Regions from separate parts of the Paraburkholderia sp. SEWSISQ10-3 4 genome, predicted to be linked through region 1. Evidence: riboswitches for the same ligand, from Rfam matches in the RefSeq annotation. Region 1 holds a riboswitch; each other region holds the start of a gene.
The links. A riboswitch is a leader RNA that binds a small molecule or an ion and turns the genes downstream of it on or off. The one in region 1 is predicted to bind cobalamin.
Positions count from the first base shown of each region.

Region 1 (9,831 bases):
GTCGGCAGGGATACGCGATAAGTCGGCCTCCGCACGTATCGTCGCGAAGGATTGGCGATAGATCTCCTGACCGTCGCGAATGTAATCAAGCATCTGAGGGGCTCCGGGCCGGGTGTGCCAATGGGTCGAGCATATCGGCGGCCTGTTCGATCGTGAGTTGGTGCGCGACGCACGAGCCGAAACCCGGCTGGCCGTCGCGGCGATAAAGGTCGTAGGTGCCGGGCGCCGCGGCCAGCAGCGTGTACGGCGCGCAATGTGCGGCGGCGCATGAGCGCGGACAGCCGCTCAGATGGACGTCGACGCCGTCGGGCAGGCGATCCGCTAGAAGTAACGCGTCGGCTTTGGTGTTAGCGAGGCTTTTCGCGCAGCCTGTGGAACCGGCGCAGGCGATTAAGTGCGTAATGGGTTGTGCGGGATCGCAGGCGAGCCCCAGCGCATTCATTTCAGCGAGCACGGCGGGCGCGGCATCGGCAGCGATATCGGGCAGTAATACGCTTTGCCAGGGCGTCATGCGCAGCGTGCCGTTGCCTTGCTGTTGCGAGAGCGTGGCGAGGCCGCGCAAGGTCGTGGCGTCGAGGCGTCCGAGCGGCGGTTGGCCGCCTACGTGCAGCATTCCCACAACTCGCTGTGCGTGCGCGCCGAGTCGCAAAGTGGCATCGGCAGGTGTGGGGCGTTGCCAGTTTGCAAGCGATGTGTCGCGTGACAGCGGGAAATCGACGTACGTTTGAGCGTGCTGCAATACGGCGTCGATGGAATGCGCGGCGAGCAGGTGACGCATGCGCGTGTCATCTGGAGCGGCCAGATCGAGGAACGTGTGCAGCAGCGCGCAGACGAGGTCTGTGACTTGCGAAGGCAGCACGGCGGCGAGAGCGCCGGCGTAGTTCGGACGAGAATGGTCAACGGCGCTATGCGCGATGTGTTGGAAGGCATCGGAGTTCGCCGCAGCTGACGGGCAACCCGCCAATCCGAACACAAATCGCACACCGTCTTCGGCCTGCATGGCTGCTAGCCAGACATCGTGCGGATGATCCAACCTGGCAAGGCGCTCACCACCATCGAGCAGTAGCGCGAATTTCGGCGATAGCGCCGCGAAACGCGGTTCGGATTGCAGCAAGGTGAGCAGTTCGACGCAAAGCGGCCTTGTATCGAACAGCGCAAACGGATCGCGTCCGGCAGTCGGGCTCACCATCAGATTGCGCACATCGTCCGCCGAGGTCGCTACCAGCACGCCGGAAGCATCCACCGCACCGCCCGTCGGAATCGGCCCAAGCCCCGCATCGACCAGCGCCGCGATCAACGCCGCCTCATGCCCGCTTCGCACACCACGCACCTGCAGATTCGCGCGATTGGTCAGCTCGACCACACCCGCCGCATGCCGCTCACTGACATCAGCAATCACCGCCGCCTGCGCCGCGCTCAACTCGCCTCCGGGCAATTTAATCCGGCAAATCCCCCCATCACGCGCCGCGACGATGCGCAGCAGCCCCGGACACGCCGAGGGCCGCAGCACGAGAGCCGCGTCGGGCAAAGCAGTGGAGGGCGAAGCTTGATTCAAGACGGACACCGGGTTGAGCGTCGCGCGACGGCCCGAGCAAGCCGCAAAGCGGCCCTTGCTACGGCATCGGTACACCCCGCCCGATGTAGGCTGGCACGAACAGTCTGGCCGGCAGGTCTCCTGGCTGGCAGGTCATGGTCCGCCGCGGCCTTCCCGGTCGAACCAGTGGCGCGGAGCGCAGGCGGACTCGCTGCATACAGTTGCGGGGGCAGCCACAGCGACACTGTGTTCCCTCTTCGGCCCCGAAGGGCACCGGCGGCTGTATTATGCCTTTTTTCGAACAGTACAACGAGGCTGGACGCTTTGATCGGCGTGGCACAGCGGATTATTTGAAGATACAGAAAGAGGATGGATGCATGCCGGCGTGGCTGACCGTGGTGGGCATAGGCGATGACGGCTTCGCCGGCTTGGGGAGGCCCGCGCGGCGCGCTTTGCTGGAAGCGTCGGTGGTTTATGGCGGTGAACGTCATCTGGCGATGCTGCCCGCGCGCCTCGCCGCGCGCCGTGCGGCATGGCCGAAGCCGTTCGATCTCGCGCCTTTGCTGGCGGAGCGGACAGGGCCCGTGTGTGTGCTGGCGAGTGGCGACCCGATGCTGTTCGGCGTCGGCGCAACGCTCGCGCGGCACTTGCCGGCAGGGGAGTTGCGGGTGCTGCCCGCGCCCTCGTCGTTGTCGCTGGCGGCCGCGCGGCTTGGCTGGCCGTTGCAGGATGTCGCCACGGTTTCGCTGGTGGGAAGGCCGTTGCCGACGCTGAATGCTCATTTGCACGACGGCGCGCGCGTCTTCGTGCTGAGTGCCGACGGGCGTACGCCTGCCGCGCTGGCCGAACTGTTGAATGCACGCGGTTTCGGCGCGACGCGGATGACCGTGCTGGAACATCTGGGCGGTGATCTGGAGCGGTGCATAGATGGCCGCGCGCACCAGTGGCCCGCAGGGGAAGTGGCGGCGCTGAACCTGATCGCGCTTGAATGCCGCGCAACGGAAGGCGCGCCGCGTTTGCCGCTGACCGTCGGCTTGCCTGACGACGCCTTTCGCCACGACGGTCAGTTGACCAAGCGCGACGTCCGCGCGATTACGCTGGCGCGCCTCGCGCCGACGCCCGGCGAATTGCTATGGGATGTGGGCGCGGGCAGCGGCTCGATTGGCATCGAATGGATGCGCGCACACCCGACCTGCCGCGCGATCGCGATCGAAGGGCACGCGGAGCGGCAGCGCTTCATCGAACACAATCGCGATGCGTTGGGCGTGCCGGGTTTGCAACTGGTGGCCGGCCGCGCGCCTGATGCGTTGGAAGGTTTGGCTGTGCCGGATGCCGTGTTCATCGGCGGTGGCGTGACGGTGCCGGGTGTGCTTGACGCCTGCTGGGCGCGTCTGCGCGACGGCGGACGTCTGGTGGCCAATGCCGTGACCTTGCAAGGCGAGGCAGCGCTGGCGGCGTGGCGTGAGCAACACGGCGGCACGTTGACTCGCATCGCGCTGGCTGACGCGCAGCCGCTCGGCGGCTTCGATACGTGGCGCCAGGCGTTGCCGATTACGCTGCTGGAGGTTACGAAGCTGGCCAGCAGCGCGGACGGCACCTCAAGCACGAGCGCCGCATCCAGCACGTCCACCAGTTCAGCCGACTCACCATTCCATCCGTAATGCGCGAAGAAACGCCCGAACAACCCGCGCCGCTGCGTAGCGGCTACACGACCGGCAGTTGCGCCACCGCGACGTCGCTCGCGGCCGCGCGTCTGTTGCTCGCGGGTATCGTCAGCGAGGTCGCGGAGATCGTGTTGCCGAAGGGCCGGCTCGTGCCGATGCCACTGGTGTTCTGCCGCCTGACCGCCGATGGCGCGGAAGCCGGCACAGTAAAAGACGCAGGCGACGATCCCGACGTGACGCACGGCGCGATCGTATTCGCCCGCGTGCGTTTGCTTGCCGAACCGGGTGTGATATTCCGCGCGGGGCCAGGCGTTGGCACGGTGACACGCGCCGGCCTCACGCTGCCAGTCGGCGAACCAGCGATCAATCCCGTCCCTCGCAAGATGATGACCGAACATCTGACCGAACTCGCCGCGGAACATGGATACGCAGGCGGCTTCGAAGTAACGATTGGCGTCGAAGGCGGCGAAGCACTCGCACTGAAAACGATGAACCCGCGCCTCGGCATTCTCGGCGGTTTGTCGATTCTCGGCACCACCGGCATCGTGCGGCCGTTCTCGTGCTCGGCCTATATCGCCTCGATTCATCAGGGCATCGACGTCGCGCGTGCGAACGGTTACCTGCATCTCGCGGCCTGCACCGGCAACGCAAGTGAAGACGCGATGCGCGCGCATTACGGTCTGCCGGACATCGCACTGATCGAAATGGGCGACTTCGTCGGCGCGGTGCTCAAACATATGAAGCGCGCGCCGGTCGAGCGCTTGAGCGTGTGCGGCGGCTTCGGCAAACTCAGCAAATTGGCAGCCGGGCACCTCGATCTGCATAGCCGCAATTCGAGCATCGATCTGGAACGGCTTGCAACATGGGCCGCCGAATATGGCGCCGACGACGCGTTACAAGCGGCGATCCTCGCCGCCAATACGAGCCAGCAGGCGGTCGCGTTGGCGCATGCGCAACACGTGCCGCTCGGCAACATTGTCTGCCAGCATGCGCTGGCTGTAGCGCGCGATATCGTGCCGCCGCAGGTCGCGGTCGAAATGTTCGCGATTGACCGCCAGGGCAATCTGATCGGGGTCGCGCAATGACAAGCATTCTGCTGCTCGGCGGAACCGGCGACGCCTTGCGAATCGCGAGGCAACTCGGCCCTGAGCACGTGTACAGTCTCGCGGGCCTCGGAAAGGTGCCGGACGATTTGACATGCGAGGTGCGCGTAGGCGGCTTCGGTGGCAGCGAAGGCATGGCGCGTTATATCGAGGACAAACGCATTAGCCTCGTAATCGACGCGACACATCCCTACGCCGCGCAGATCAGCGCCAATGCCGCGAAAGCGAGCAGTGCGGCGCGCGTACCGTGCTGGGCGCTGCGTCGCGCGGGCTGGCAGCCGCAAGCCGGCGACGACTGGCGCGTGGTCGGCGATTGGCCAGAACTCACGGCCGCGCTAGCCTCATTCAATCGCCCGCTGTTCACACTTGGCCGCGAACCGCTCGCGCATCTCGACGAAATCCGGCCGCAGCAATTCTGGACCGTACGCTGCCTCGAAGCACACGAAACCAATCCACGTGCGCGAATTCTGGCGACACGCGGCCCGTTTACGCTCGAAGGCGAGCGAGCGTTGTTCGACGCCGAAGCATTCGATGTCGTCGTCAGCAAAAACAGCGGCGGCAGCGCCACCGAAGCGAAACTCGAAGTCGCGCGCGAACGTAGCCTGCCGGTGGTCATGCTGCGGCGTCCTGCATTGCCTGCAGTCGATCGCGAGTTTGCAAACGTGGCCGACTTGCTGGAAGCATTGCAAGTCTCAGGTTAAGTGGCGCATGTCATGCATGACATGCCGGCCAAACGAATCATGGAGTAGTGAATGACGGTGTTTTTTATCGGCGCGGGTCCCGGCGACCCGGAACTGATCACGGTGAAAGGGCAACGCCTTGTGCGCACCTGCCCGGTGATCCTGTATGCCGGCTCGCTGGTGCCGGCCGCTGTACTCGAGGAGCATAGCGCGGAGCAGGTCGTGAACACCGCCGAACTCGACCTCGATCAGATCATCGCGTTGCTCAAGGCCGCACACGACAAAGGCCAGGACGTGGCACGCGTGCATTCCGGCGACCCGTCCTTGTACGGCGCGATCGGCGAGCAGATCCGCAGACTTCGCGAACTCGATATTCCCTATGAAATCGTGCCCGGCGTGACGGCAACCGCGGCATGCGCGGCGACACTCGGCTGCGAACTCACCTTGCCCAATATTTCGCAAACGCTGATCCTCACGCGCTTTGCAAGCAAAACGACGATGCCGGAAGGCGAACAACTCGGCGACCTCGCGAGACATCGCGCGACGATGGCGATTCACCTCGGCGTGCGCCATCTCGCGCGCATCGTCGATGAACTACGGCCGCACTACGGCGGCGCGTGCCCGATCGCAGTGATCTATCGCGCCAGCTGGCCGGATGAAGAAAAAATCACCGGCACGCTAGACGACATAGTCGGCAAAGTGCAGTCCACCAACATTGAGCGGACTGCACTGATCCTGGTGGGACAGGTGCTGGCGGCCGAAGGATTCGCGGAGTCGACGTTGTACGCGAAAGGCGGCTGACCCGTCCACCGTCGATTCAGCCGATTCCTTATCCCCCTGACTTCAACTGTGCCCAGAGCCTGCTTTCCAGACGTTTGATCTGGGCGGGCAGGGGCTTGAGCAGAAACAGCGTTTTCAGCACGGATTCAGGCGGGTACACGGTCGGATCGTTGAGAATTTCCGGCCGCACGAATTTGCGCGCGGCGGCGTCCGCATTCGGATAGAACACCTCGTTGGTGATCCCGGCATGAACCTCCGGGCGCTCGATGTAGTTGATCCAGTTGAGCGCCGCTTCCGGATGCGGCGCATCTTTGGGGATCGCCATCATGTCGAACCAGATCGGCGCACCGCCTTGAGGAATGAAGTATTTGACCTCGTAACTCTTGCCGGCTTCGCGCGCGCGATGGCTCGCCATCGACACGTCACCCGACCAGCTCAAAGCAAAACAGATGTCGTCGCCCGCAAGATCGTTGATATAGCTCGTCGCGTTGAACTGCGTGACGTACGGACGGATTTTCTTCAATGCGTCATACGCAGCCTGATAGTCGGCCGGATTCACGCTGCTCGGATCGCGCCCGAGATAGTGCAACGTCACCGCGAAAACATCACTCGGCGCGTCGAGTATGGACACGCCGCAAGTCTTCAGCTTGCTCAGATACTCGGGCTTGAAGAGGATGTCCCAGCTATCGAGCGGCGCATCGTTGCCGAGAATTTTCTTGACCCGTGTAACGTTATAGCCGAGCCCCGTGGTGCCCCATGCCCACGGCACCGCGTACTGATTGCCGGGGTCCGCATCGGCGACCAGCTTGAGCAGATTGTGGTCGAGGTTCACCAGGTTCGGCAGCTTCGATTTGTCGAGTTTCTGGTAGATGCCGGCTTCGATCTGCTTGGCGAGAAAGTTCGAGGTCGGCACCACGACGTCGTACCCCGTAGAACCCGTCAGCAGTTTCGCCTGCAAGGTTTCGTCGCCGTCGTAGACATCGTATTGCACATGAATGCCGGACTCTTTCTCGAAGTTTGGCACGGTGTCTTTCGCGATGTAGTCGGCCCAGTTGTACAGATTGAGCTGCTTTTCGTCGGCGTGCGCGGCGGTGCCGAACGAGCAGAACAACAGCGCTGCCAGCAGCGATGCGCTCGACCTCGACTTCATGAAGGTGTGGGGCATGGTTGTCGTCCAGAGAGGGTTCAGCAGAGCAGTCATGGATTTACATACGCTGATGGCGTTGCAGTTTCTGATTGCGCATCAGGCACACCATGTCGGCGGCAAGGTGGGCCGCGGCGAGCGCGGTGACGTCGCTGTGGTCGTAGGGCGGTGACACTTCCACCACGTCCGCGCCGACCAGATTCACGGCGCCCAGCGCGCGAACGATTTCCAGCGCCTGTGCCGAGCTCAGGCCACCTGCCACCGGCGTGCCCGTACCGGGCGCGAAGGCAGGATCGAGACAGTCGATGTCGAAAGTGAGGTACGTGGGCGCATCGCCGACCATCGACAACACTTCGTCGATGGTCGCCTGTGTGCCGTTGCGATGGACCCACGGCGCGTCGAGAATGCGCACGCCCATGAAGTCCTCGTTCCAGGTGCGAATGCCGATCTGCACTGAGCGCACCGGATCGATCAACCCTTCGCGGATTGCCTTGTAGAACATCGTGCCGTGATTGAGGGAATCGGGGTTGTCGTCCGGCCACGTGTCGCAATGCGCGTCGAAGTGGATCAGGCTCAACGGCTTGCCGTACTTTTCAGCGTGAGCGATCAGCAGCGGGTAAGTGATGTAGTGGTCGCCGCCGAGCGTCAGCATGCGGGTGCCCGTGGCGAGGATCTCGCGGGCGTGGGCGATGATCGCGTCGCGAATGCCGAGCGGGTTGTGGGCGTCGAACCAGCAGTCGCCGTAGTCGACCACGTTTAGATGATCGAACGGGTCGATGCCCCACGGAAACGCGCCCAGTTCGGCCAGTTGCACGGAGGCGGCGCGAATGCCCGCCGGGCCAAAACGCGTGCCGGGACGGAAGGTGGTCGCGAGATCGAGCGGAATGCCCGATACGGCGACGTCGACGCCGGTGAGATCGCGTGTGTAGGGCCGCCGCATGAAGGACAGCACGCCCGCGTAGGTGGGCGGATGAGGTTGGCCGGCCGCGTCAGTGCCTGCGGCAGGAGCGGTCGAGGCGGGGAGCAAAGCGTTCAGGTTCAGGGTCATACACGTCGATCCGGTCAGTTTCAATGAGCGCCGTCACACAAATATTTCTCATGTCTGAAAAACGGCACGAGGCGTGTGAAGAGCAACTGGCGCTATGATTGCGAGGCAATATTCCGGCGAAAAGCGAAGAATCTTGCTGGAAGTATCGATATTTCTAATATCTTCCCTGACCGTGGCGATCCGATGCGTAGACTTCCCCCTCTGCAGGCCTTGCTCGCTTTCGACGCCGCCGCGCGCCTCGGCAGCTTCACGCGCGCGGCGCAAGAACTCGCGCTGACCCAGTCGGCGATCAGCCATCAGATACAGCAACTCGAGGAGTGGGCCGGGGTGCCGCTGTTCCGGCGGATTGGACGCGGCGTCGCGCCGACGGCGGCCGGTCTGCTATTTGCGCAGACCGTGACGTCGGCCATGACGACCCTAGCGGATGGGCGCGATCGCATCGAGCCGTATGGCAATCCCGATTCCGTGATCATCTATTGCGCGCCGCAGTTCGCGACGGGCTGGATCATGCCGCGCATGCCGGCATTTACGGCGGCCATGCCGAACATCGAGATATGGCTCGTTACCGGGGACGAAGTCAACGAGATCGATCGTGTCGATGTCGACCTGATCGTTTCCGCGAAGGAGATCCGCACGCCCGAAGTGATCTGCGAGCCGTTGCTCGACGAGCAGGCGGTCGCTATCTGCGGACCTGTGACCGCGCGCCGTCTGCGTTCGACGTCCTTTCCCGAGGTGTTGACGCAGGCGCCTTTGCTGGTGCTCGAGCAGCGTCCGGAGTGGGCCCCGTGGTTGCCAGAGTTGAGGCGCGGTGGTTTGCGCACGCGGCGTGCGATGACGGTCGACGACCCCCGCATCCTCGTGGCGGCAGCCGAGCAGGAAGCGGGCATCGCGATGGTGTCCCGGCTTACCGCCGGGGATGCGTTGACGAACGGGCGCGTCGAGGTCTTGCCGCAGGTCCCGGGTTTCCCACTCGCGCCGCTCTGGTTGATGCGCTCCGCCCAACCGGCGCGTTCCGCTGCGGTGGATGCGGTTTATGCGTGGATGGTGAGGCTCTGCCGGGACGGCGGTTGAGGTGCAGCCCATGCGTGCTGCGCCTTGAAAATTTCGCAAGCTCTGCACCAGTTCGACAGCACCTCATTCGCGGACGTCAGCGTTCCCGTGTCGCTACGGGCGATCGATTTTTTCGCCGCCACGTTGCCTGCGGGCGGCGAGTAGCAAAGCTCAGTCCTCGAGTGGCGAGAGCGCTTCAAGCGGCACCTGCTTCGCCGGCCCGATGTTGATCGCCGGCACGAAGCCCAACAGCACGACCACAAAAATCGCAATCGCGAAGATCGAGATGAAGGTCAGGTGCAGCGACTGATGCAACACCATGCGGATCATGTCGCTATCGGCAAGACTCGCCACCTGATTCTGCAGCAGCGCCTTCAACTGATCGGACGTCACCACGGCGACGTCCTTCGAGTGACTGAGTCCGAAGTTGAGCACCGCGCCGAACAGCGTCGCGCCGAGCGTGCTGCCGAGATTGCGCGAAAAGAGATTCGATGCGGTGGCGCTGCCGCGCTCGTCCATCTTGACGATCTCCTGGATCAGCACCAGCGAACTGACGCTCGACGTGCCCATGCCGAAGCCCATGATGAGCGAACCGAACGCCGCGATAAGCGGCGAGCCGCCAGGCTGCAGGAACAGCAACAGCACCGCGCCAATCGGGATGAACGCGCTGCCGCCGATCAGAATGCGCCGCAAGCCGATACGGTGAAACGTCTTCGCCGCGAGTGTCGCGCCCGCGGGCCAGCCCACCATCATCATCGTGAGCGCAAGACCGGCAACCACCGGCGAGCGGTGCAGCACGCCCTGAACATACATCGGCAGGAAGGTGGT
Region 1 covers NZ_JALPRI010000023.1:92,507-102,337, reverse strand. The annotation lists gene M0D68_RS30395 (precorrin-8X methylmutase) at 1-93, opposite strand, end outside; gene cobG (precorrin-3B synthase) at 86-1,555, opposite strand; cobalamin riboswitch at 1,648-1,827, opposite strand; gene cbiE (precorrin-6y C5,15-methyltransferase (decarboxylating) subunit CbiE) at 1,912-3,195, shown strand; gene M0D68_RS30380 (cobalt-precorrin-5B (C(1))-methyltransferase) at 3,195-4,283, shown strand; gene M0D68_RS30375 (cobalt-precorrin-6A reductase) at 4,280-5,002, shown strand; gene cobM (precorrin-4 C(11)-methyltransferase) at 5,054-5,782, shown strand; gene M0D68_RS30365 (polyamine ABC transporter substrate-binding protein) at 5,811-6,911, opposite strand; gene speB (agmatinase) at 6,967-7,953, opposite strand; gene M0D68_RS30355 (LysR substrate-binding domain-containing protein) at 8,137-9,024, shown strand; gene M0D68_RS30350 (MDR family MFS transporter) at 9,175-9,831, opposite strand, start outside.

Region 2 (9,831 bases), on a different contig from region 1:
TCCGCGCGCCCGGTCAGTACCGACAGCACTTCGTCGAGCGGCAGGTATTCGTACTTCAGCACGGTGTTCAGTTCGTCGAGGATCACCATCTGATAGTCGCCGCTTTCGATCATGCGGCGTGCTTCGTTCCACCCTTTGCGCGCGGTGGCGATGTCGGCGTCGCGATTCTGCGTGTTCCAGGTATAGCCGTCGCCCATCGTGACGAAGTCGCAATTGGCGATTGCGCCGAGAAAGTCGCGCTCCGACGTATGCAGCGCGCCCTTGATGAATTGCACGACGCCGAGGCGCATGCCGTGTCCAAGCACGCGCACGGCCATGCCGAACGCGGCGGTGGTTTTGCCTTTGCCGGTGCCGGTATTGACGATCAGCAGACCTTTTTCGACGGTGGCGCTGGCCTGCTTCTTCTCGTGGCCCTCGCGCCGGCGCTCGGTCATGCGTTGATGCGATTCGGGATCGGTCTTCATGGAAGGTCCTGTTCTTGAGTGTCGTTGTTTGCGTGTTCGCAGGCGAGGCGGGCGGTGGTCGATGCTATCGCGACGGTGATGCCGGCATGTACGGTTTTGCGCACGAGTAGCCGTGCGTTGGCGGTATCGGCTGCAAACGAGGCAACTGGGGTCATTGAGCTAATTGAGGCATGGGCCGCATCAGATTCGGTCGCCGCAGCGAGCAAGGCGCACGGCTCGCAGACGCCGTCTATGCCGAGGTGCTCGCGTGTGGCCGCCGACGGATCCTCCACGGAGATCGCCGCAATCTGCTCGCGGCTGAACAGCTTCAGCGGCAACGCATGACGTGCGCAAAATTCGAGCAAGCCGGTTTCGTGGGCTTTGAGGTCAACCGAGGCGATCGTACTGATTTCGTCGAATGAATGCGAGCCGAGCGTGGCGCGCACAGCCGTTTCGATTTCCTCGGCGGAGCTGTGCAAACGACAACCGATGCCGACGGTTAGCGTTTTCCTTGCATGTCTGTGGGATTCGCTGCCGGCATTCACCGCATCCCGCGCCAAAGCCAACGACGCCACACCGCCGATCACCACGATCGCCGGCGACCCGAGCCCGGCGCGCGAGACCGTTTCCGCGAACTCCCCGAGCCGCGCGAGCGCATGCCGTTGCTCGGGGCGCGTCGCCGATTCGATCGCGGCGCACGGCGTATCGGCGCTCATCCCGGCCGCGAGCAATGCGTCGACGATTTCGTTCAGTCGCCGCATGCCCATGTAAATCACCAGCGTCATTCGCGTAGCGACGAGCGCGGCCCAGTCCGGCTCGCCGCTGCCGGCGCCGTGTCCGGTGACGAACACCACGCCTTGCGCGTGATCGCGATGCGTCACAGGAATGCCGATTGCCGCGGGCGCCGCAATCCCGGCGGTGATGCCGTTGATCACGTCGACGCTAATGCCTGCGGCATGGAGCGCTTCTTGTTCTTCGCCGCCACGGCCGAACACGAACGGATCGCCGCCTTTCAAACGGGCGACGCTGCGTCCCGCCCGCAAATGCTCGAGCATTTGCGCGACGATGCCGGCCTGCGGCGTCGACGGATGCCCGCCGCGTTTGCCGACATACACGACCAGCGCATCGGCGCGCGCGAACTGCAGTACTTCAGGATTCACCAGATCGTCGACCAGCACCACATCGGCTTGCGCCAACGCGCGCGTCGCTTTGAGCGTCATCAGTTCGACGTCGCCGGGACCGGCGCCGATCAGCCAGGCGCGGCTCATCGCAGCGTGCATGGCGCACGCCATGTCGTGACGAATGGGAGCGGCTGAGGCGCGAAGAGGCCGGAGGCGGCAGAAATTGAGGTCATGCGGTGCAACAGATTACGCGCGACGAAAAACGCCGCTCGCCGCGTTTCCCACAGGAAAACGCCAACGGCCGCGCCACGTCGTGCTTCAGCGCCTTCACATCCGTCCCTCGCGGATTCCGGCGGCCGGCAGCGTGACGTTCGCTGCCTCCGCGTCTGGCCGGTATCCGGGCTGACGGCCTCATGCGTTTTGCCTTCCCGTCCGGATTCGTCGGACAGTGGCATCAAAAACGCATGCGCGATGCGAAAGCACCGCAGGTCGCTTACCGTTGCGGGGACAGCACAGGTTGAGCGCAGCGAGCGCGGCCTGTTTCCCGTTTAACTGCACATGCGATCGCATATGCGGGCACCAAACGCGCGCATACGATAGCACACGGCAGGCCGCGCCGGCACTGTGGAAAGGCCTTGCCGAAGCCCGCGTTTCCTTGACGGCAGGGGGCGCTCGGCCTAAACTCGCACGCACTTTGGTGCTCGTGTGCGCGCTCGTGCGCATGCAGTTAAACGGGAAACAGGGTGCCCACCTGCAATGGACCGGGTCAACCTGTGCTGCCCCCGCAACGGTAAGCGAAAAGCGGTGCGTTCTTGAGCGCCGCGGAGCCGGCTTCGATGTCCACGCGCAAGGCCGCGTCGGCATATAACCACTGGGCGAGAAACCACTCGTCCGGGAAGGGGAAGCGGCGCTTTCGCCAGCCCGGATACCGGCCAGACTACGAAGAACGACCATCGCGGGGATGCGGTGGCGCGTTCATGACCTCATTCTCGTTTCCAGTTTTTGGTTGCCTCGGCAACGCCGTTGTTCGTCCCCGTGTTTTGTTAATGTCGTGGTTTGGGGTATGTGCCCCGTTTGCCCGGCCTATACACGATGCCTCGGCGTGCACGAGCAACTCCTACGGATGGACCTCACGATGCAAACTCAAATGCGCAAGATCCCCGTCACCATCGTCACGGGCTTTCTCGGCAGCGGCAAGACCACGCTGCTGCGGCACATTCTTCAGCATGCGGGCGGCAAGCGCATCGCGGTGATCGTCAACGAGTTCGGCGAGCTCGGCATCGACGGGGAAATCCTCAAGGGTTGCGGTATCGGCTGCGATGAGAACGGCGTCGAGACCGAAGGGCAACTGTATGAACTCGCGAACGGCTGCCTGTGCTGCACCGTGCAAGAGGAGTTTTTCCCGGTGATGGAAAAGCTGGTGGAGCGCCGCGAGCAGATCGATCACGTGCTGATCGAAACGTCAGGTCTCGCGTTGCCGAAACCGCTGGTGCAGGCGTTCAACTGGCCGCAGATCAAGAATAGCTTTACCGTCGACGCGGTCGTCACCGTGGTAGACGGCCCGGCCGCGTCGAGCGGCCAGTTCGCCGACAACCCGGTCGCCGTGGATGCGCAACGCAAGGCCGATGCGAATCTCGATCACGAATCGCCGCTGCACGAACTGTTCGAAGATCAATTGTCGGCGGCCGATCTGGTGATTCTGAACAAAACCGATCTGCTCGACGAAGCGCGTCAAGCTGCTGTCGAAGCCGTTATTCGCGAAGAAATTCCGCCGCAAGTGAAGATCGTGCGCGCGCAGATGGGGCAACTCGACCTGCATACGTTGCTGGGTCTCGAAGCGGCCTCGGAAGAAACAATCCATCTACGCCACGACCATCACGGTTCGGCCGAAGACGCCGATCATCATCACGACGAGTTCGATTCGGTGGTGGTGCACGCGAATGTTTCGTCGCGCGAAGCTGTGATCGCCGCGTTGCAAGGGCTCGTCGAAACCAACACGATTTACCGCGTCAAAGGTTTCGCGGCGCTGCCGGGTGCGGCGATGCGTCTGGTGATACAGGGCGTGGGCCGTCGATTCGATAGTTACTTCGACCGGCGCTGGCAAGCGGGTGAAACGGGCGCCGAGCAACAAAGCCGCTTTGTGCTGATCGGCGAAGACCTCGACCAGGCCGCGTTGCAACAGGCATTCGACGCCGCCTTGGGCGCGGTGGCGAACGCTCAGCCGCAACAGGCGTAACCGGTCATGCATCTGCTGCGCACCACGCCGGGCGGTTTTGTCGACGATACACAGGGCGTGATCCGGATCGATCAGCAGCCCGCCGATATCGTGGTGCTCAGTTCCGCGGATACCACGCTGTCATTGCTCGCGAGCGTGTTTCCGCGTCTGGGCGAGGGTTTTCCGAGCGTGCGGCTTGCGAACGTCACGTATTTGCGGCAACCGGCTTCGGTCGATTTCTATGTCGAAGACGTGTTGCAGCATGCGCGTGTCGTGGTGGTCGATCATCTCGGCGGCGAGGCGTACTGGCCGTACGGCATTGAACAGGTGGTCGCCCTCGCCGAGCGCAAGCAGCAGACGCTCGCGATGTTCTCCGGCGATCTGCAGGAAGACCCGAACCTGCTCGCGCGCAGCACCGCCGACGCCGAACTGTGCCATCAGCTATGGCGCTATCTGCGTGAAGGCGGACCGCAGAATGCCGAGGCGTTCCTGCGTTTTATCGCGTACCGCTCGCTTGGCTGGGGGCGCGAGCCTGCGCTGCCGCGCGCCTTGCCTGCCGCGACGCTCTACCATCCCGAACGCGACACACCGACCATTGCCGACTGGCAGGCGCGCTGGCGTGATGACGCGCCGGTCGCTGCGATTCTGTTCTACAAGGCGCATTTGCAGGCGGCCAACACAGCGGTGTTCGACGCCCTGATCGATGCACTCGAAGCACAAGGTCTGAATCCGTTGCCGATCGCAATTACTTCGCTTAAAGATGTGATGAGCCGCGACGTCGTACAGCAGTTGTGCGCGCAACATGATGTTGCGCTGGTGCTGAATACAACCGCATTCGCCGCGTCTGCTATCGACGACCCCGAGCCGCTCGCGCTCGCCGGTGACGCGCCGGTGCTCCAGGTGATCCTTAGCGGCGGTAATCGTGAAGATTGGGTCAAGGACAATCAGGGGCTCAACTCGCGCGATATCGCCATGCATATTGCGCTGCCGGAAGTGGACGGCCGCATCATCACGCGGGCGATCAGTTTCAAGGGGCTCGCCTATCGTTGCCCGCATACCGAAGTCGATGTGGTCCGCTACCAGCCGGACCTCGAACGCGTCGGCTTTCTGGCCGAACTAAGCCGCCGCTGGTGCCGCCTGCGCACGCTCGACAACGCGGACAAGAAACTCGCGCTGATCCTCGCCAACTATCCGATGAGCGAAGGGCGCATCGGCAATGGCGTGGGGCTCGATACGCCGGCCTCGGTGGTCGGCCTTCTTTCGATGTTGCGCGATGAGGGATATCGCGTGGCCGAACTGCCCGCCGACGGCGACGCGTTGTTGAAGAAGCTGACCGAAGGCGTGACCAACGATCCGGTCGTGCGCGACTTGCGACCCGCGTTACAAAGCCTGGCGCTCGACGATTACCTTGTGTACTTCAACGCGTTGCCGGCGGAAGCCCGCAACGCACTGAACGCGCGTTGGGGCTTTCCCGAGCAGGATCCGACGCTGCGGCGCGGCCGTTTCATGATCGCGGGCTGGCGTTGCGGGCAGGTGTTCGTTGGGATTCAGCCGTCGCGTTCACGCGAGCAGGGCGATTACGCGAGCTATCACGACGCTGAACTCGTGCCGCCGCATGCGTATCTGGCGTTCTATTTCTGGCTGCGTCATCAGTTTGGCATCGACGCGGTCGTGCATGTCGGCAAGCACGGCAATCTCGAATGGCTGCCGGGCAAGAGCGTCGCGTTGAGCGATGCCTGCTGGCCCGATCTGATTCTCGGTCCAATGCCGCATCTGTATCCGTTCATCGTCAACGATCCGGGCGAGGGCAGTCAGGCGAAGCGTCGCGCGCAGGCCGTGATCATCGATCACCTGATGCCGCCGCTCACGCGCGCCGAAAGTTACGGGCCGTTGCAGGACCTCGAGCGTCAGGTCGACGAATACTACGAAGCGCTGATGGTCGACCCGCGCCGCTCGAAACTGTTAAGGCGCACGATTCTCGCGACCATCGTCGAGCATAAGCTGCATGACGAGCTGAGTCTCGCGGAGCCGAACGGTCAGGACGATGAAGATGCGTTGCTGACACGCGTCGATGCGTGGCTGTGCGAGTTGAAGGAGGCGCAGATTCGCGACGGTTTGCATACGTTCGGACAGTCGCCTGAAGGTGTGCAGCGGCGCGATACGTTGCTGGCCTTGGGGCGCTTTCCGGTCGGCGATGGCCAGGGCGGCAAGGCTGGTTTGGTCGACGCGTTGGCGCGCGATCTGCTGATGGATCATCTGTTTGATCCGTTGTCGGTGGATTGGGCTGCGGCGTGGGACGGTCCACGTCCCGAGGTATTGCAGCGGGTGAGCGATGCGCCCTGGCGGCATTGTGGCGATACACGCGAGCGTCTGGAACTGCTGGCGGCTGAGATGTTGCGTGAAGTGTGCGGCGATGAAACGTCCGGGACGGCGCCCGCAAGCGGGACTTTGCCGCAAGCCGAACGTGTGATCGAACGCCTGCGCAACGACGTATTGCCGCGGCTCGACGCCTGCGGTTCGCAGGAAATGCTGAACCTGAAGCGCGGTCTTGAAGGGCGTTTCGTGCCGCCGGGGCCGAGCGGGTCGCCGTCGCGCGGACGGCCCGACGTGCTGCCTACCGGCCGCAACTTCTATTCGGTCGATACGCGCGCCGTGCCGACGCAAGCGGCATGGTCGCTCGGTTTGAAATCCGCGCAGCAGTTGATTGAACGGCACTTGCAGGAGAACGGCGATTATCCGTGCGCGATCGGCCTCTCGGTATGGGGCACCGCCACCATGCGCACCGGTGGCGACGATATCGCCCAGGCACTTGCTTTACTCGGCGTGCGGCCGAAGTGGGCGCCGGGCAGTCATCGCGTGACCGACTTCGAAATCATGCCGATCGAGGCCTTTGACCGGCCGCGTATCGATGTCACATTGCGCGTATCCGGCTTTTTCCGTGATGCCTTCGCGAACGTGATGCATCTGTTCGACGCCGCCGTGCAGGCCGTGGCCGAACTCGACGAACCCGAGGACCTGAACCCGATCCGCGCGCGCGTGCTGCGCGAACGCGATGCCCTGATTGCACACGGCATGGATGCCGCCGAGGCGCGCAAGCGCGCCGGCTGGCGCGTGTTCAGCGCGCGGCCCGGCGCGTATGGCGCGGGTCTGCAGGACATGATCGACTCGCAGCAATGGCAAACCGACGCCGATCTCGCGAATGCCTATCAGGCGTGGGGCGGTTACGCCTACACGCAGAAAAGCGCCGGCGAAGAAGCACGCCAGGCGTTCGGCACACGCCTCGCCGCGATGGACGTCGTGCTGCAGAACCAGGACAACCGCGAACACGACCTGCTCGATTCGAACGATTACTACCAGTTCCAGGGTGGCATGGTCGCGGCGGTACGGCACCTGGCTGGCACTCAACCGCAGATCTATCACGCGGATCACAGCAATCCGGCCGCGCCGCGTGTCCGCACGCTGCACGAAGAGATCGCGCGGGTGGTCCGCTCGCGCGTGGTCAATCCGAAATGGCTCGATGGCGTGAAACGCCATGGCTACAAGGGCGCCGCTGAAATTGCGGCGACGGTCGATTATCTCTACGGCTACGATGCAACCGCGCGGGTGATCGCCGATCATCAATATGCGCTTGTCACCGATGCTTATCTGAACGACGCCGACACACGCGAGTTCTTGCAGCGGCACAATCCGCACGCCATGCATTCGATCTGCGAGCGTCTGCTCGAAGCGATGCAGCGCGGTTTGTGGCAGGCGCCCGGCGACTATCGCGCGCAAGTCGAACAGCATCTGCTCGCGAGCGAGCAGCAGATTGAAGGAATGCAAACATGAACGCTGCGACCCAACGGCCCGCCTTTCCCTTTGCCGCGCTGATCGGCCAGACGCCATTGCAGCAGGCGCTCCTGCTCGCTGCGATCGATCCGGGTCTGGGTGGCGTGTTGGTGAGCGGGCCTCGTGGCACGGCGAAATCGACCGCGGCGCGCGCGCTTGCTGAATTGTTGCCCGAAGGGCAATTGGTGAATTTGCCGCTCGGCGCAAGTGAAGACCGCTTGATCGGCACGCTCGATATCGAAACCGTGCTGCGTGACGGCTCGGTGCGTTTCTCGCCTGGCTTGCTCGCGAAAGCGCATCGCGGCGTGCTGTATGTCGATGAAGTGAATCTGCTGCCCGACGCGCTTGTCGATGCGTTACTCGATGCGGCGGCTAGTGGTGTGAATACGATCGAACGCGATGGCATCTCGCATAGCCACGATGCGAGCTTCGTGCTGATCGGCACGATGAATCCGGAAGAAGGCGAGTTGCGGCCGCAACTGATCGATCGCTTTGGTCTGATGGTCGGGCTGCAGAACTGTTTTGAGCCGCAGGTGCGTCAGCAGATCGTCAAGGCGCGCCTGGCGTTCGATCTCGATCCGCAAGGCTTTCGCGCGGGATATGCCCAGCAACAGGAATCGTATGTTCAGCGGATTCGCGCGGCGCGTGAAGCGCTGCCGCAACTCGATTTCGACGATGCTGTGCATGCGCATGTCAGTGCGCTGTGCATCGATGCGGCGGTCGATGGGTTGCGTGCCGATCTCGTGATGCTGCGCGCTGCGCGGGCATTGGCGGCGCTGGAGCAGGCGGATGCGGTGACGACGGAGCATGTCGAGCGGGTCGCTGAGTCGGTGCTGATGCATCGGCGCCACGATCGCGAGACGCGTGCAGGTGGCGACGCACGTGAGAGCGAAGCGCCGCGGCAGGCTGCCGACGCGGATGCAGCGTCCTCGTCATCTTCGCTGGATGCAACGCCAGGCGCTGCCGCTGGCGATGGCGATTGGGGTTACTTGCCACCGCAACCTGCTGGCGTCGCGCAGGTGAAAGGCGTCATTCCGCTCAACGCAAAAAAACGCTGAGCCATCGGAAGGGCGCCGCCGCTGACTCGCGCAGCGGTTTTCGATGGCGGCAAGGTGCCGGCGCAGGTCCGCGCAGCCACTTGCAAGGCGCGCCGGGCAAGCGCATTGCATGGCTGCCGACGCTCATCGCAAAGCGTCGGGACACGTTGCGCGCCGAGCAGCTGCGTTTCGCGCGAGAAGCACCACGGAGCGGTGTGCTGCATTGCTTCGTGCTCGATTGTTCCGGTTCCATGCTTGGCGGGCAACGCCTCGCGCTCGCCAAGGGTCTGTTGATCGCGCTGTTCGATCGCGCAAGCGCCGCTCGCGCCGAGGCGGCGCTGGTGTGTTTTGGCGGGGCTGGCGCTGATCTGCGTTTCGGTCCGGCTGTGCCGCGCTGGTGGAATGAGCGGTGGCTAAGGCCGGTGGGCGGGGGCGGTGGGACGCCGCTAGCGTCCGGTGTGCGTCAGGCTGCGCAGGTGCTGGAGCGCAGCGCCCGACGCAAGCCCGCGCAGCAGCGCTGGCTGTGGATCCTGACTGACGGTCGCAGTGGCGATCAGCCGGTGCGGCCGCGCCATGCGGACGAGGTGGTATTCGTCGATTTCGAACGAGAGGCGATACGGCTGGGCCGTTGCCGGACGCTTGCCGATGCATGGGGCGCGGCGCTGTTTACGCCGGACGAACTAATCGCCTGAGTTTGAACGTCACGGGCGACGTGCTGCTGCACGTCTTTTTCGTGCGCTTATTTCAAACCGTTGGACCAGTACTGCACATCGTCCTGGCGGTCGAATACGAAGACTTTCATCGCCATCTGCTGCGCGGCGTCGAGTCGATCGAGTTCGAGGCCGTGAGTCGACGGCTCGCCCGGCGCACTGCCTTTCTGCAGGTTGCGGATGACTGCGGTGGTTTCGATCTCCGTGTGCATTTCCGCCGATTTGAGGCTGAAGGCGATGCGCAGTCGTTCGCCGACTGCACCCAGCGTCCACGAAGCGGCCAGCGACATGCCGAGTGCGCTGATGCTTTTGGCGAGGCCCAGGCCGTCATATGAGTCACCGGTTTCGCCGATGCCGAAGCGCACCGCGAGGTGCGCGTGGACGCGGATCGACTTGCGTTCGCGCAGGCGGCGGATCACGCCAGGCTTCGATAGCACCACGTAGTCGAATGGGGCGCGGCACACGGCCTCGACCGTG
Region 2 covers NZ_JALPRI010000011.1:199,684-209,514, forward strand. The annotation lists gene cobO (cob(I)yrinic acid a,c-diamide adenosyltransferase) at 1-464, opposite strand, end outside; gene M0D68_RS36650 (cobalamin biosynthesis protein) at 461-1,018, opposite strand; partial or broken gene cobA (uroporphyrinogen-III C-methyltransferase) at 995-1,711, opposite strand; cobalamin riboswitch at 1,935-2,163, opposite strand; cobalamin riboswitch at 2,243-2,516, shown strand; gene cobW (cobalamin biosynthesis protein CobW) at 2,700-3,800, shown strand; gene cobN (cobaltochelatase subunit CobN) at 3,807-7,607, shown strand; gene M0D68_RS21475 (ATP-binding protein) at 7,604-8,665, shown strand; gene M0D68_RS21480 (VWA domain-containing protein) at 8,746-9,336, shown strand; gene M0D68_RS21485 (flagellar brake protein) at 9,384-9,831, opposite strand, start outside.
Region 2: it holds a riboswitch for cobalamin, as region 1 does, so the genes downstream of both, cobA (uroporphyrinogen-III C-methyltransferase) here and cobG (precorrin-3B synthase) in region 1, are expected to answer to the same signal.

Region 3 (9,831 bases), on a different contig from region 1:
CTGAAGGCGGACAAGGTCACCAGCCCGCTCACGCAGCGCGTCGACGCGATCGACTGGTTCGATGTCGAAGAAGAACTGAACGGATATGGCTGCGCGATGCTGCGCAATCTGCTCAGTGCGCAGGAATGCGATGCGCTGAGCGCAAACTATCCGCGCGACGATCTGTACCGAAGCCGCGTCGTGATGGCACGGCATGGTTTCGGTCGTGGTGAGTACAAGTACTTTGCGTATCCGCTGCCGCCGTTGGTCGCCGACTTGCGCGCCGAGCTCTATCCGCGCCTCGCGCCGGTCGCGAATCGCTGGAACGAGGCGATGAATATCGATGTCCGCTATCCGGCCGCCCACGGCGAATTTATCGAGCGCTGTCACGCCGCCGGCCAGCTGCGTCCAACGCCCCTGATTCTTCAATACGCCAAGGACGACTTCAACTGCCTGCATCAGGATCTATACGGCGAGCACGTGTTCCCGCTTCAGGTCGCGATACTGCTCTCGGAGCCAGGCCAGGATTTCACGGGCGGTGAGTTCGTCATGACGGAGCAGCGTCCGCGGATGCAGACACGTACGGAAGTCGTGCCGCTCGGCAAGGGCGACGCCGTGGTGTTTGCGGTCCATCACCGGCCGGTGCAGGGCACACGCGGCGTGTATCGGGTGAATCTGCGGCACGGCGTGAGCCGCCTGCGCTCGGGCCACCGGCACACGCTCGGGGTGATTTTCCACGACGCGACCTGATTACGCTCCAGTACTGCTGCGCTGCCGCAAAAATTCGACAACCGCATTTTTGACCCGGTATCATCCGGGAAAACCCGAACCCGCCGGATGCGCTGCGCCACCCTTTGCAGCGCGTCCGGCATGCCTGTTCGAGTGTTATCGCCCGTCGTCGGACGGGGTTTCCAGCCGGTGATCCCGGCACGGCAGCCCTATTCGACGCTACGAAGGTGGCGGGCTCGCACGCCCGCCCTGTCGCAATCGGCCAAAAGCCGGTGGCGGCCATTTAGCCTGGATATCATCGATCATGATTGCTGCCGCGTTTTCACGCGTTGCCGACCGCCTGCTGGTTGCGGACCCGGGACTCGTGCGTCTCCATACCGCGCTGCGCGTTGCGCTTGCCTGCCTGCTCACCGGCATTGCCAGCATCGCGTGGACCGTCTTTCATCACCAGCCGATTACCCTCGCCGCGCCCGGCATCCTCTTTGCGATGGTGGCGCCGCTGTTCGTGCGCGATGCGCGGCGGCCTGCGTGGTTCGGCACGCTTCTCTGTCTTTATCTCTGCGCCTGCGTGTGCTTTGCCGCAGCGAGCGTGCTGAGCCGTTATCCGCTCACTGGGGATGCGGGCTTCCTGGTCGTGATGTTCGTTGGCATGCTGGTCCAGGCCTGCGGTCCGCGTGCGCTGGGTTGCGCGATGCTGGGCGTGGTGTGCTTCTATCTTGGGCTGTATCTGCATCCTTCTGCCCTGCATCTTGTGCAGTCGCTCTTGCTGTCCGCGTTCGGTCCGCTGATGGTCACGCTCGTCGGCCGCGTGATCGTGCCGATGCGTGCGGCTGCCAGCTTCCGGCTTGCCATTCATACGGTGACGTTGCGCGCCTCGCGTGTACTCGCGGCACCGAGCGCGGTGCATCTGTCAGCACTGAACGAAGCCGCGCTCTCGCTTGAAGAACAACTGACGTTGCTGAATCCGCCCGACGCCGAGACGATTCGCGAGCGAATCGTCGAAGTGGAAGTGGCGGCGGGACAGCATGCGTTTGCTTCAGCGCCGGCGCACGGCGGCGCTCATGCACGCGCCGACATGCTGCATCACGCGATTGTGCGGCTCAAGGAAATTGCGCATCAAGGCCATGTGCGCGGCGCTTCGCCTTCACCGGCTGGCGCTACGAGTGCTCAGTCCGCCGCGTCATGGCTTGCCGATTTGCGCGCCAAACTCTGCTGGCTGCCCGCCACGCGCGCCACGACCGCTGCCTTTCTCGCGATGCTGATCGGCCACTCGCTGTCTCCCGAGCGCTGGTTCTGGGCGGTCATCACGACGTTTGTGGTGTTTCTCGGCACGCGATCACGCGCTGACACGATCTACCGCGGCGCACAGCGCCTCGCCGGAACGCTGGCGGGCGCGTTAGTCAGCGTGTTGCTCGTCGCGCCGCTGCACGACTCGTCCGTGTTGCTCGTGGCCACGATGATCCTGTGCGTATTCGGATGGGCTTACTACATCCTGAGTGCGTATGCGCCAGGGGTGTTTTTCATTACCGTGCTCGTCGGGCTCGTTTACGGCGAGTTGGGCTTCGCAATGGGACCGCTGGTCGAGTTGCGGATCGAAGAAGTACTGGTCGGTTGCCTCGTGTCGTTTGCGGTCGCGATTTTGATGATGCCGCTTGCGGCGACCCGGCACGTCGAGACGAGGCTTGGAGCAGTGCTTGGCGCACTGCGCGAAGTGGTGCGGCTTGCTGGCTCGACTGCTCAAGCGCCCGAGACGGCGTCGGTCATGCGCAAGCTCGATCGAGCCTGGCATGATCTACGGATCGCGTTGAAACCACTGCAGACACAGCGGGTGGTGGTGTGGAATCCCGGCGTTGAACTTGCCACCGGGTCGCTGCTGTGCTGCTTGCATTGGGCTCGAGTGCTGAGTGATCCTTCGCGGCGGCTCACGTCGTCGGAAGATGTGTCGCTCAATGCGGCGAATGTTAGCGCTGCGCATGTGGAATCGATCGTTGCGCGGCTGGACTCGTTGATCGCCAGGTACAACGGTGGCGTAGCAGTGACTACACGTGACGAGTTGGAAGGGCCCGTGCCGATGACTGCTGCCGTTGATGTCGATCCGGCAAAGGCACCAGCGCTCGCTCAACTCGATGGCGCCGTCGCCCAGTTGTTTGATCGGTTGACACAGCCGGCCACCAGAACGCGGAGCGTGTTCAATTGGGCGCTTAGGAATGGGAGCGCCTAAGCGGCGATGGAATTCGGATTTTGTTTGCCCACGGTATTCAAGGCCAGCAGCTGTTGTGAACTTGTCCACAGAAAATGTTCGCAAGCCTGTGGATAACAACCCCACAACAGCGCCAACTGCTTGATCCACTTAACTTACCAAGCGCTGCGCGCCGAAAAGCGATTCCCCTCACCCCGCAGTGATCTCGAACCACGCGCCATGCGTGCGATCACGGTCGAGCACCTGCGGCTGTGCTTTACCATCAGCGCGCAAAGCGACACCCAACACCCCTTCCCCACGCGTGGCCAATTGCCGGCGCAACGCCGCGCCCTCGGCGGTAACGCTCGCGGCATCGACGTGCACGGGGCTCAGCAACACAACGGACGTATCACCAATCGACACCGTCGCCGACACCGCCCCCAGCCCCGGCAAAGCCACCGTCCGCGTCTCCCCTTCACCGATACCGAGCAACGCCCGATACCGCTGCAAACTCGCCGTCAGATCATTCACAGCGACCGTCAAACTCGCCACCCCTCGCACGCCGTTCTTATGTTCACGCACCGCGCCCTCAGCGACACGCAGATGACGCGGCGTGATATCCCCGCACAGGAACGGCAAGTCGCTGGTTTGCGGCCGGCCGGTCTGCCACTCGAGCCGCGCGCCATCCGGACGCACACGCCCACCTGCCTGCGGACCGTCGTATAGCAGACCTCGTCCATGAGCGGCATCGATTACTGCGCCCACGCTCGACGGCAGCAACGCGTAATCAACAAATCCATCGCCGTGACGCTGCCCCACGTCCCACCAGCGACGTTGCGGCGCCGCCTGCAAAAAGGCGATCAGCTCGATGTAACTGCCGTCCGCGAAACCGATCAGCGCGTTATGCGTCACGCCATCGGCATGGGTGCCGCCTTGCTGCACGGTGAAACCGAGCGCAGTGAAGTTTTCAATGGTCTGCGTCAGATCGTGGACGCGAATCACAATGTGGTCGAGTAAAAGGCTCATGGCGCAAAAGTCGTGAATGTTGTGAATGTTCGGAGCGCAAGACCGCTAGCGGAACGCCTACTTCTGCGCAACCGTCGCCTTACTCTCAAGCAACGTCCACTTATCGTTCTTCACCACCACGTTGATGTTTTTCACGCCGATCACACGACGCGTCGCCGGATCAAAATTGGCCTTGCCGAACACGACGCTCGGAATGTCGTGCAGCTTCGGCAGCGCATCGCGCACGGCCTTGCGGTCAGGACCGCCGGCGCGCAGCGCATAGGCGGCGATGATGACGGCGTCATACGCATACGCGTTGAACGCGTCCGGCTCGCGGTGGTATTTCGCCTCGAAGCGTTTAACGAAGCTTTGCACTTCAGGCCCGGATTCACCGGGGAAGAAGCTGGTGTTCGTCGCCACGCCATTGACGGCCTCACCGCCGAGTTCGAGGAATTTCGGCGAATACACGGAACTGGCCGCAGCAATCGGCAGGTTGATGCCGCTAGTTCTCGCCTGGCGGGCGATCTGCGCGCCGTCGGAGTAGTACGAGATCAGCACGATGCCATCCGGGTTCGCGGCGCTCACGCGGACTAGCGTCGCGCGGAAATCTTTCTCGGCCGACTGATAGCCTTCGGCCGCAACGACTTGCGCGCCGCGTTCATTGGCGGCTTTGACGAAGACGTCCTTGCTGGTGCGTCCCCAGTCGGTGTTCAGATAGAGCACGGCAATGCGCTTGAGGCCGAGCGTTTTCACGGCGAGGTCGGCAAGCAGCGGCTGCGCGTCGGCCTGGCTGACCGATGGGCTCCAGATGTAGTCGCCGCCTTTGGTGAAGTCAGGATGCGAGTTGGTGAAGCCGAGTTGCACGAGGCCGGCATGCTGATAAATCGGCGACGCTGCCATCGAAGCGGGACTCGAGAAGTCGCCGAGTTCGATAAGGATGCGCGGGTCGTTGACGAATTTCTGCGCGATCGTGATGGACTGGCGTGGATCGCTCTGGCTGTCTTCGAAGACGTAGTTCAGCGGACGGCCGTTGATGCCGTTGTGGCTGTTGATCTCATCCAATGCAAGATCGAAACCAGCTTTCCATTGCGCGCCGTACTGAGCGTTCTGGCCGGTCAGCGGGCCGCTGACGCCTATCAGGATCGGATCGCCCGAAGGTGGCGCGGCGATGGCCGTTGTCGTCGTTAGTGCCGATGCGGCCAGCAGCAGAAGTGCCGCGAAGTGAGTGGCCCATGATGGGCGCAAGCTTGATGTGTTCGACATGGCTCCAGGCTCGGTTTGCTTGAGATTGGAGTGAGTGTCGGATTTGCCCCGGCTTCGGGCAACCAAGCGATTTGCATAACGTTATGCGGCCATGGCACTTGTCCACAGAAAATGTTCATAGGGTTGTTGATAACAACGGGGCATCGTACCTAAGTGCTTGACGCAGATCGGTTTGTTGCTTGCGGTGCGGGGGGACGCAGCGATGATCGCCGACACGGTTGGCGCGGAGCGGCGCATTGCAGAGGGGTGGCTTATCCACAGAAAACGTTCACAAGCCTGTGGATAACATTCCGGCAAACGCGCCAAGTACTTGATGTATTTGGCTTCTCTCGCGCTGCACGTCGGCGTGACCGCGGCTCGCACGGTCACGCCGTTCACATCAAAGGTAAGCAGACTTCGCGGCGCTGCGGCTCGCGGGAGCCAGCAATTTGCTTCGCTCAACGAGCGCGCCGAACAGCAGCCCAAGGGTTGTCCACATAATCACCTGCATGCCGATGGCCGCGACGCGGAATTTCCACAACAGCACCGCCGGGAAAGCCGCCGGCACTTCGTTGATCGTCGGCATCGACAGTTGCACGGCCGCAATGATCGCAACGAACACGACGCCCGCCACGATCGAACCATTCCATGCGCCCAACTTCAGTGCCGCGCGGCGTCGAACCTTCAGCGAAAACACCATTGCAGCCAGCGAGATCGCAATCATCAGGAAGAACAAGCCGGTCCGCATCCCGATCGTCTCGGGGTCGCCCACCGAGGGTGGATTCGCCGGGTACTTGATGTTCGGGACAATCACCAGCGTGATAAACGCGCCAAGCGCGAGCCATGCGGACAACGCGCGCGCACTCAGCGTACCGACGCGGCCATACGCATACGCGAACACCAGCGAGAACAGCCCACCGAACGCGGCGCCGTACGTCACCACGCCCGTCAACAGTCCGAGGCCCGCCTGGGTGCCGCGGCTCACCAGTTCGGGTTCGGGCGCTTCGCCTTTGGCGGCGTCAGCCTTTTCCTCGAAGGAAATCGCCTGATCGACCTGCGGTTCGCCCACCAATCTCGCGAAGCCGAACGTGAGCAATCCCGCGGCGATGCCTGCAAGCATCCCGCGTACCAACAATTTACCGACCATGTTCGACTCCGTTAGTGGCAGGGAAAGCCGAGCAGATGGCGGCCGTCGTGCACGAATTCGTGCACATACATGCCAGGCACCAGCGACGTGGCGCCCTGCTCCGCACCAACGAAATACAGCGCGAGCAACAGCAGCAAGCCGCCGAACACGACCCAAGGCAGCAGTTCACGCAGCGGAATCGGCGTAGGTTGGGCGACGGGCTGTGTCGTGGAATCGAAAACAGCGTTGGACATAATGGACATCTCCTGGGGGTAACGCGCCCCGATAGTCGATTGAAGAGGGATGCTGCGAAGCTCAGGTCTGGCTTTCGGCTCATGAATGCCGATTACAGTGGCGCGACCGCGCCGGGCTCTCACCGGCTTCCGTGCTTCGCAGTGACGCTATTCTACGCGCTAAACTTTGCCTCTCGGCAATGCAAAGCATGTACGCGGCGTCCCGCTTTAGTCCGGGCTTTATGGAAATCAACCGAATGGACATACGGCTGTTACTGATCAGCCACGCATCGACCGCAGCGATGCGCGCGGGCCGCTTCCCTGCCGACGACCCGCTCGACGCACGCGGCCTCGCCGAAGCCGCCGCCGCACGAGCGCGTCTGTCGATTCCGGATGACGCGGCGGTTTTCGTCAGTCCTGCCGTTTGTGCGCGCGATACGGCGTCGGCCTTGGGGCTCGGCGCCGCGGCATCGGTCGACGAGCGGCTGGCAGATATGGACTACGGCCGGTGGCACGGCCGCCGCCTTGCCGATCTCGCGGTCGAAGCACCACACGACCTCGCCGCATGGACACACGATCCCGACGCGGCCGCGCACGGCGGCGAGTCGTTCAGTCAACTCGTGAAGCGGGTGGGACAGTGGCTCGATGCGCTAAACGGTGCGTTGAGCGAGGACGTCATACAAGGCAACACACAGACCGTGGTCGCCGTCACGCACGCGCCTGTGATCCGGGCCGCGATCGTTCATGCACTCGGCGCGCCGCCGGGCGTGTTTCCGCACATCGAAATCGCGCCGCTCTCGATGGTCGAGTTGCGACGCTCGCGACGCGGCTGGACATGGTGGCCAGCATCACAATAACGGCTACGCTCGGATAGTCCGAAACGCACGTGCCCGCTCACTTGCCCGATACAACCAGCCTCAACTTGCTCGAATCAGCCCGCGTCAACGTGATATCGGTCCGTTTGGCGCGCGTGCCAAGATAAAAATGCTGACGTCCCGGTGAATTCTGATCATGCGTCGCGTCCGGCAGGCACGAGGCGATGTCCGCCGCGACACCCTGCAGCGCGTCCGCGCTCGAACCGGCGTCGTGATGCGGCGTCCACGTGCATTGATAACTCCCGCGGCTCGCCGAACACTGGGCGTCATCGCCGTAGGGTTGCGCGACGCCCTTGCCGTCATCCGGTGTCAGCGAAGCCAGGCCGTCCGGCGCCGCCGCGACGATCCGTTTGAGCGATGCACACGGGCTAGGCGCATCGTCAGCATTCGCGCTGCACGGCAGCAAGGCGCCAAGTGATACAGCGGCGATCGCGGCCGCGAGAATTCGGGTCTTGTTCATGTCGGCACAGTCCTTTGAAAGCTGGCCTTATCGCAGTAGCACGGTTCATGCCTTGCCGAACAACGCCACCAGCCCCTGCGCCGATGCAAAAATCCCGTTCGCGTCGTGCCCGACGCCGTCGATCACAAACGTACGATGCTTCGCCGCCGCTTCCGGATGCCTCAACGCCATATAGCGCGCGTAAGCCAATCCGCGCCCCAGCCGATGCTCGCCCTGCGTCTGCGCAGCGCATGAACGGTCGAGTGCCGGATGCTGCGGATCGCAATCCGCGCCGCCGAGCAGCACGGTGACGTCACGACGCGCATAGCGTGATTCGAGCGCATCAGCGGAGCTCGAATCACCGTCGCTCGAAGCATAGGCCGGCAAATCTTCGAGCCCATACTTCCAGCGATTGAACGACGGACATGCCGTCGCATCGAACGCCACGAATTCACCTGATGCTGTCGGCCGCATCGCATCGAAGTACACGTACGACGAAGGATTCGCGACCACATAGCGCAGCGCAATTCCGCGCGCGACGAGCGGCGCCTCACCGCGCGTCACCACGGCATAGCGCTGCACCACCTGGCCACCGCCCGAATGCCCGGCGATCACCACCTCGGTCAGCGACGCAAACTGCTCACGCGACGCCAGCGTCTGCAGAATGGCGTCGAGCACATCGAACGAACTGAGCGGCGCCGGACCTTCGGCGTTGTCGCCGCCCATCCAGCTAGTCCATTCCCAATGCAGCGTGGATGGCGGTAACGCATGCGCGCCAACGTCGGCACTCGCGAGGAACTGCGGCACGATCAGCAGCGTATCGGCCGCATCGCCACCAGCCAGTGCGCACGCGCGCTCCGCCAGATTGAAGTACGTGTCCGCATTTCGCAGGCGTCCGTGAATCAGAATCACGGCACGCTTGACGTCATGCGTCGGCGCAAGCCAGTCGCCGTTCGCGAACACCGGCACGGTGCCGCTACCCGCAAGCGTCGCGACACTCAGATGCCGGCTCGCGACGACGGCAACCGGACGTTCATTTGGCGCGCGTTCGTCATCGGTAATCAAAGGCTGGGTCATGCAATAAGCTCGTGAGTCATCTAATCAGTCTGGCTAGTGGCGGCTAACGCGTGACGAACTTCGCCGTTGCACCGCCCGGCTCACGTCCCGAGCGCGTGAAATACACCATCGCAAGCGACACGAAACCGGCAAAAATCAGGTAGAACGCCGGCGTCAAACTGCTGCCGGTCAGATGCGTCAAGGCGGTGATGGTGAGCGGCGCCATGCCGCCGAACAGCGTCACCGCAATGTTGTACGACAGCGCCACGCCCGCCGAACGGCTGCGCACCGGAAACAGCGTCGCGAGCATGCCGGGGTGCGAACCGGACATGGCGGCGAGGAACACCGTTGCGACCATCTGCGCGATGAACAGATGCCCCGGCGTGGGATTCGTCACGACGAAGTGATACAGCGGATACACGCACACCATCCACGTGATCACGATCGGATAGAACAGCCGGTACGCGCCGTAACGATCGGCAAGCTTGCCGGACAGCGGAAACAGAAACAGATTCAGCACGCCCGACACGAACGCGCCGAGCAACGCGGTGGACAGCGGCAGATGCAATTGCCGCTCGACATACACCGACAGATACGAGTGCCACACATAATTGGTCGCCGCGCCGATGATGATCACGCCCATCGCGCAGATCGCCGCGTCGCCGTTATCGCGGAAGAACTGCCGTACCGTCACGCGCGGCGGCTTGTCCTTTTGATCGAGCAAGCGCTCGAACTCCGGCGATTCCGCCACGCGATGCCGGATGTAGAAACCGAACGGCCCCGCCAACGCGCCGAACAGAAACGGCAGGCGCCAGCCCCACGCCACTAGTTGCTCATGCGTGAGCTGCGTGGTTAGCAGATAACCGACGCCTGACGAAAGCAGCAACGCGAACGCCTGCGCCGACATATTGAAGCTGCCGTAGAACATCTTCTTATGCGGCGGCGCGTACTCGACCAGCATCGCCGAG
Region 3 covers NZ_JALPRI010000032.1:22,619-32,449, forward strand. The annotation lists gene M0D68_RS34200 (2OG-Fe(II) oxygenase) at 1-729, shown strand, start outside; gene M0D68_RS34205 (FUSC family protein) at 1,013-2,929, shown strand; gene M0D68_RS34210 (VOC family protein) at 3,098-3,913, opposite strand; gene M0D68_RS34215 (ABC transporter substrate-binding protein) at 3,971-5,155, opposite strand; gene M0D68_RS34220 (CbtA family protein) at 5,535-6,281, opposite strand; gene M0D68_RS34225 (CbtB-domain containing protein) at 6,293-6,514, opposite strand; cobalamin riboswitch at 6,557-6,696, opposite strand; gene M0D68_RS34230 (histidine phosphatase family protein) at 6,751-7,350, shown strand; gene M0D68_RS34235 (hypothetical protein) at 7,388-7,828, opposite strand; gene M0D68_RS34240 (alpha/beta hydrolase) at 7,874-8,884, opposite strand; gene M0D68_RS34245 (MFS transporter) at 8,928-9,831, opposite strand, start outside.
Region 3: it holds a riboswitch for cobalamin, as region 1 does, so the genes downstream of both, M0D68_RS34225 (CbtB-domain containing protein) here and cobG (precorrin-3B synthase) in region 1, are expected to answer to the same signal.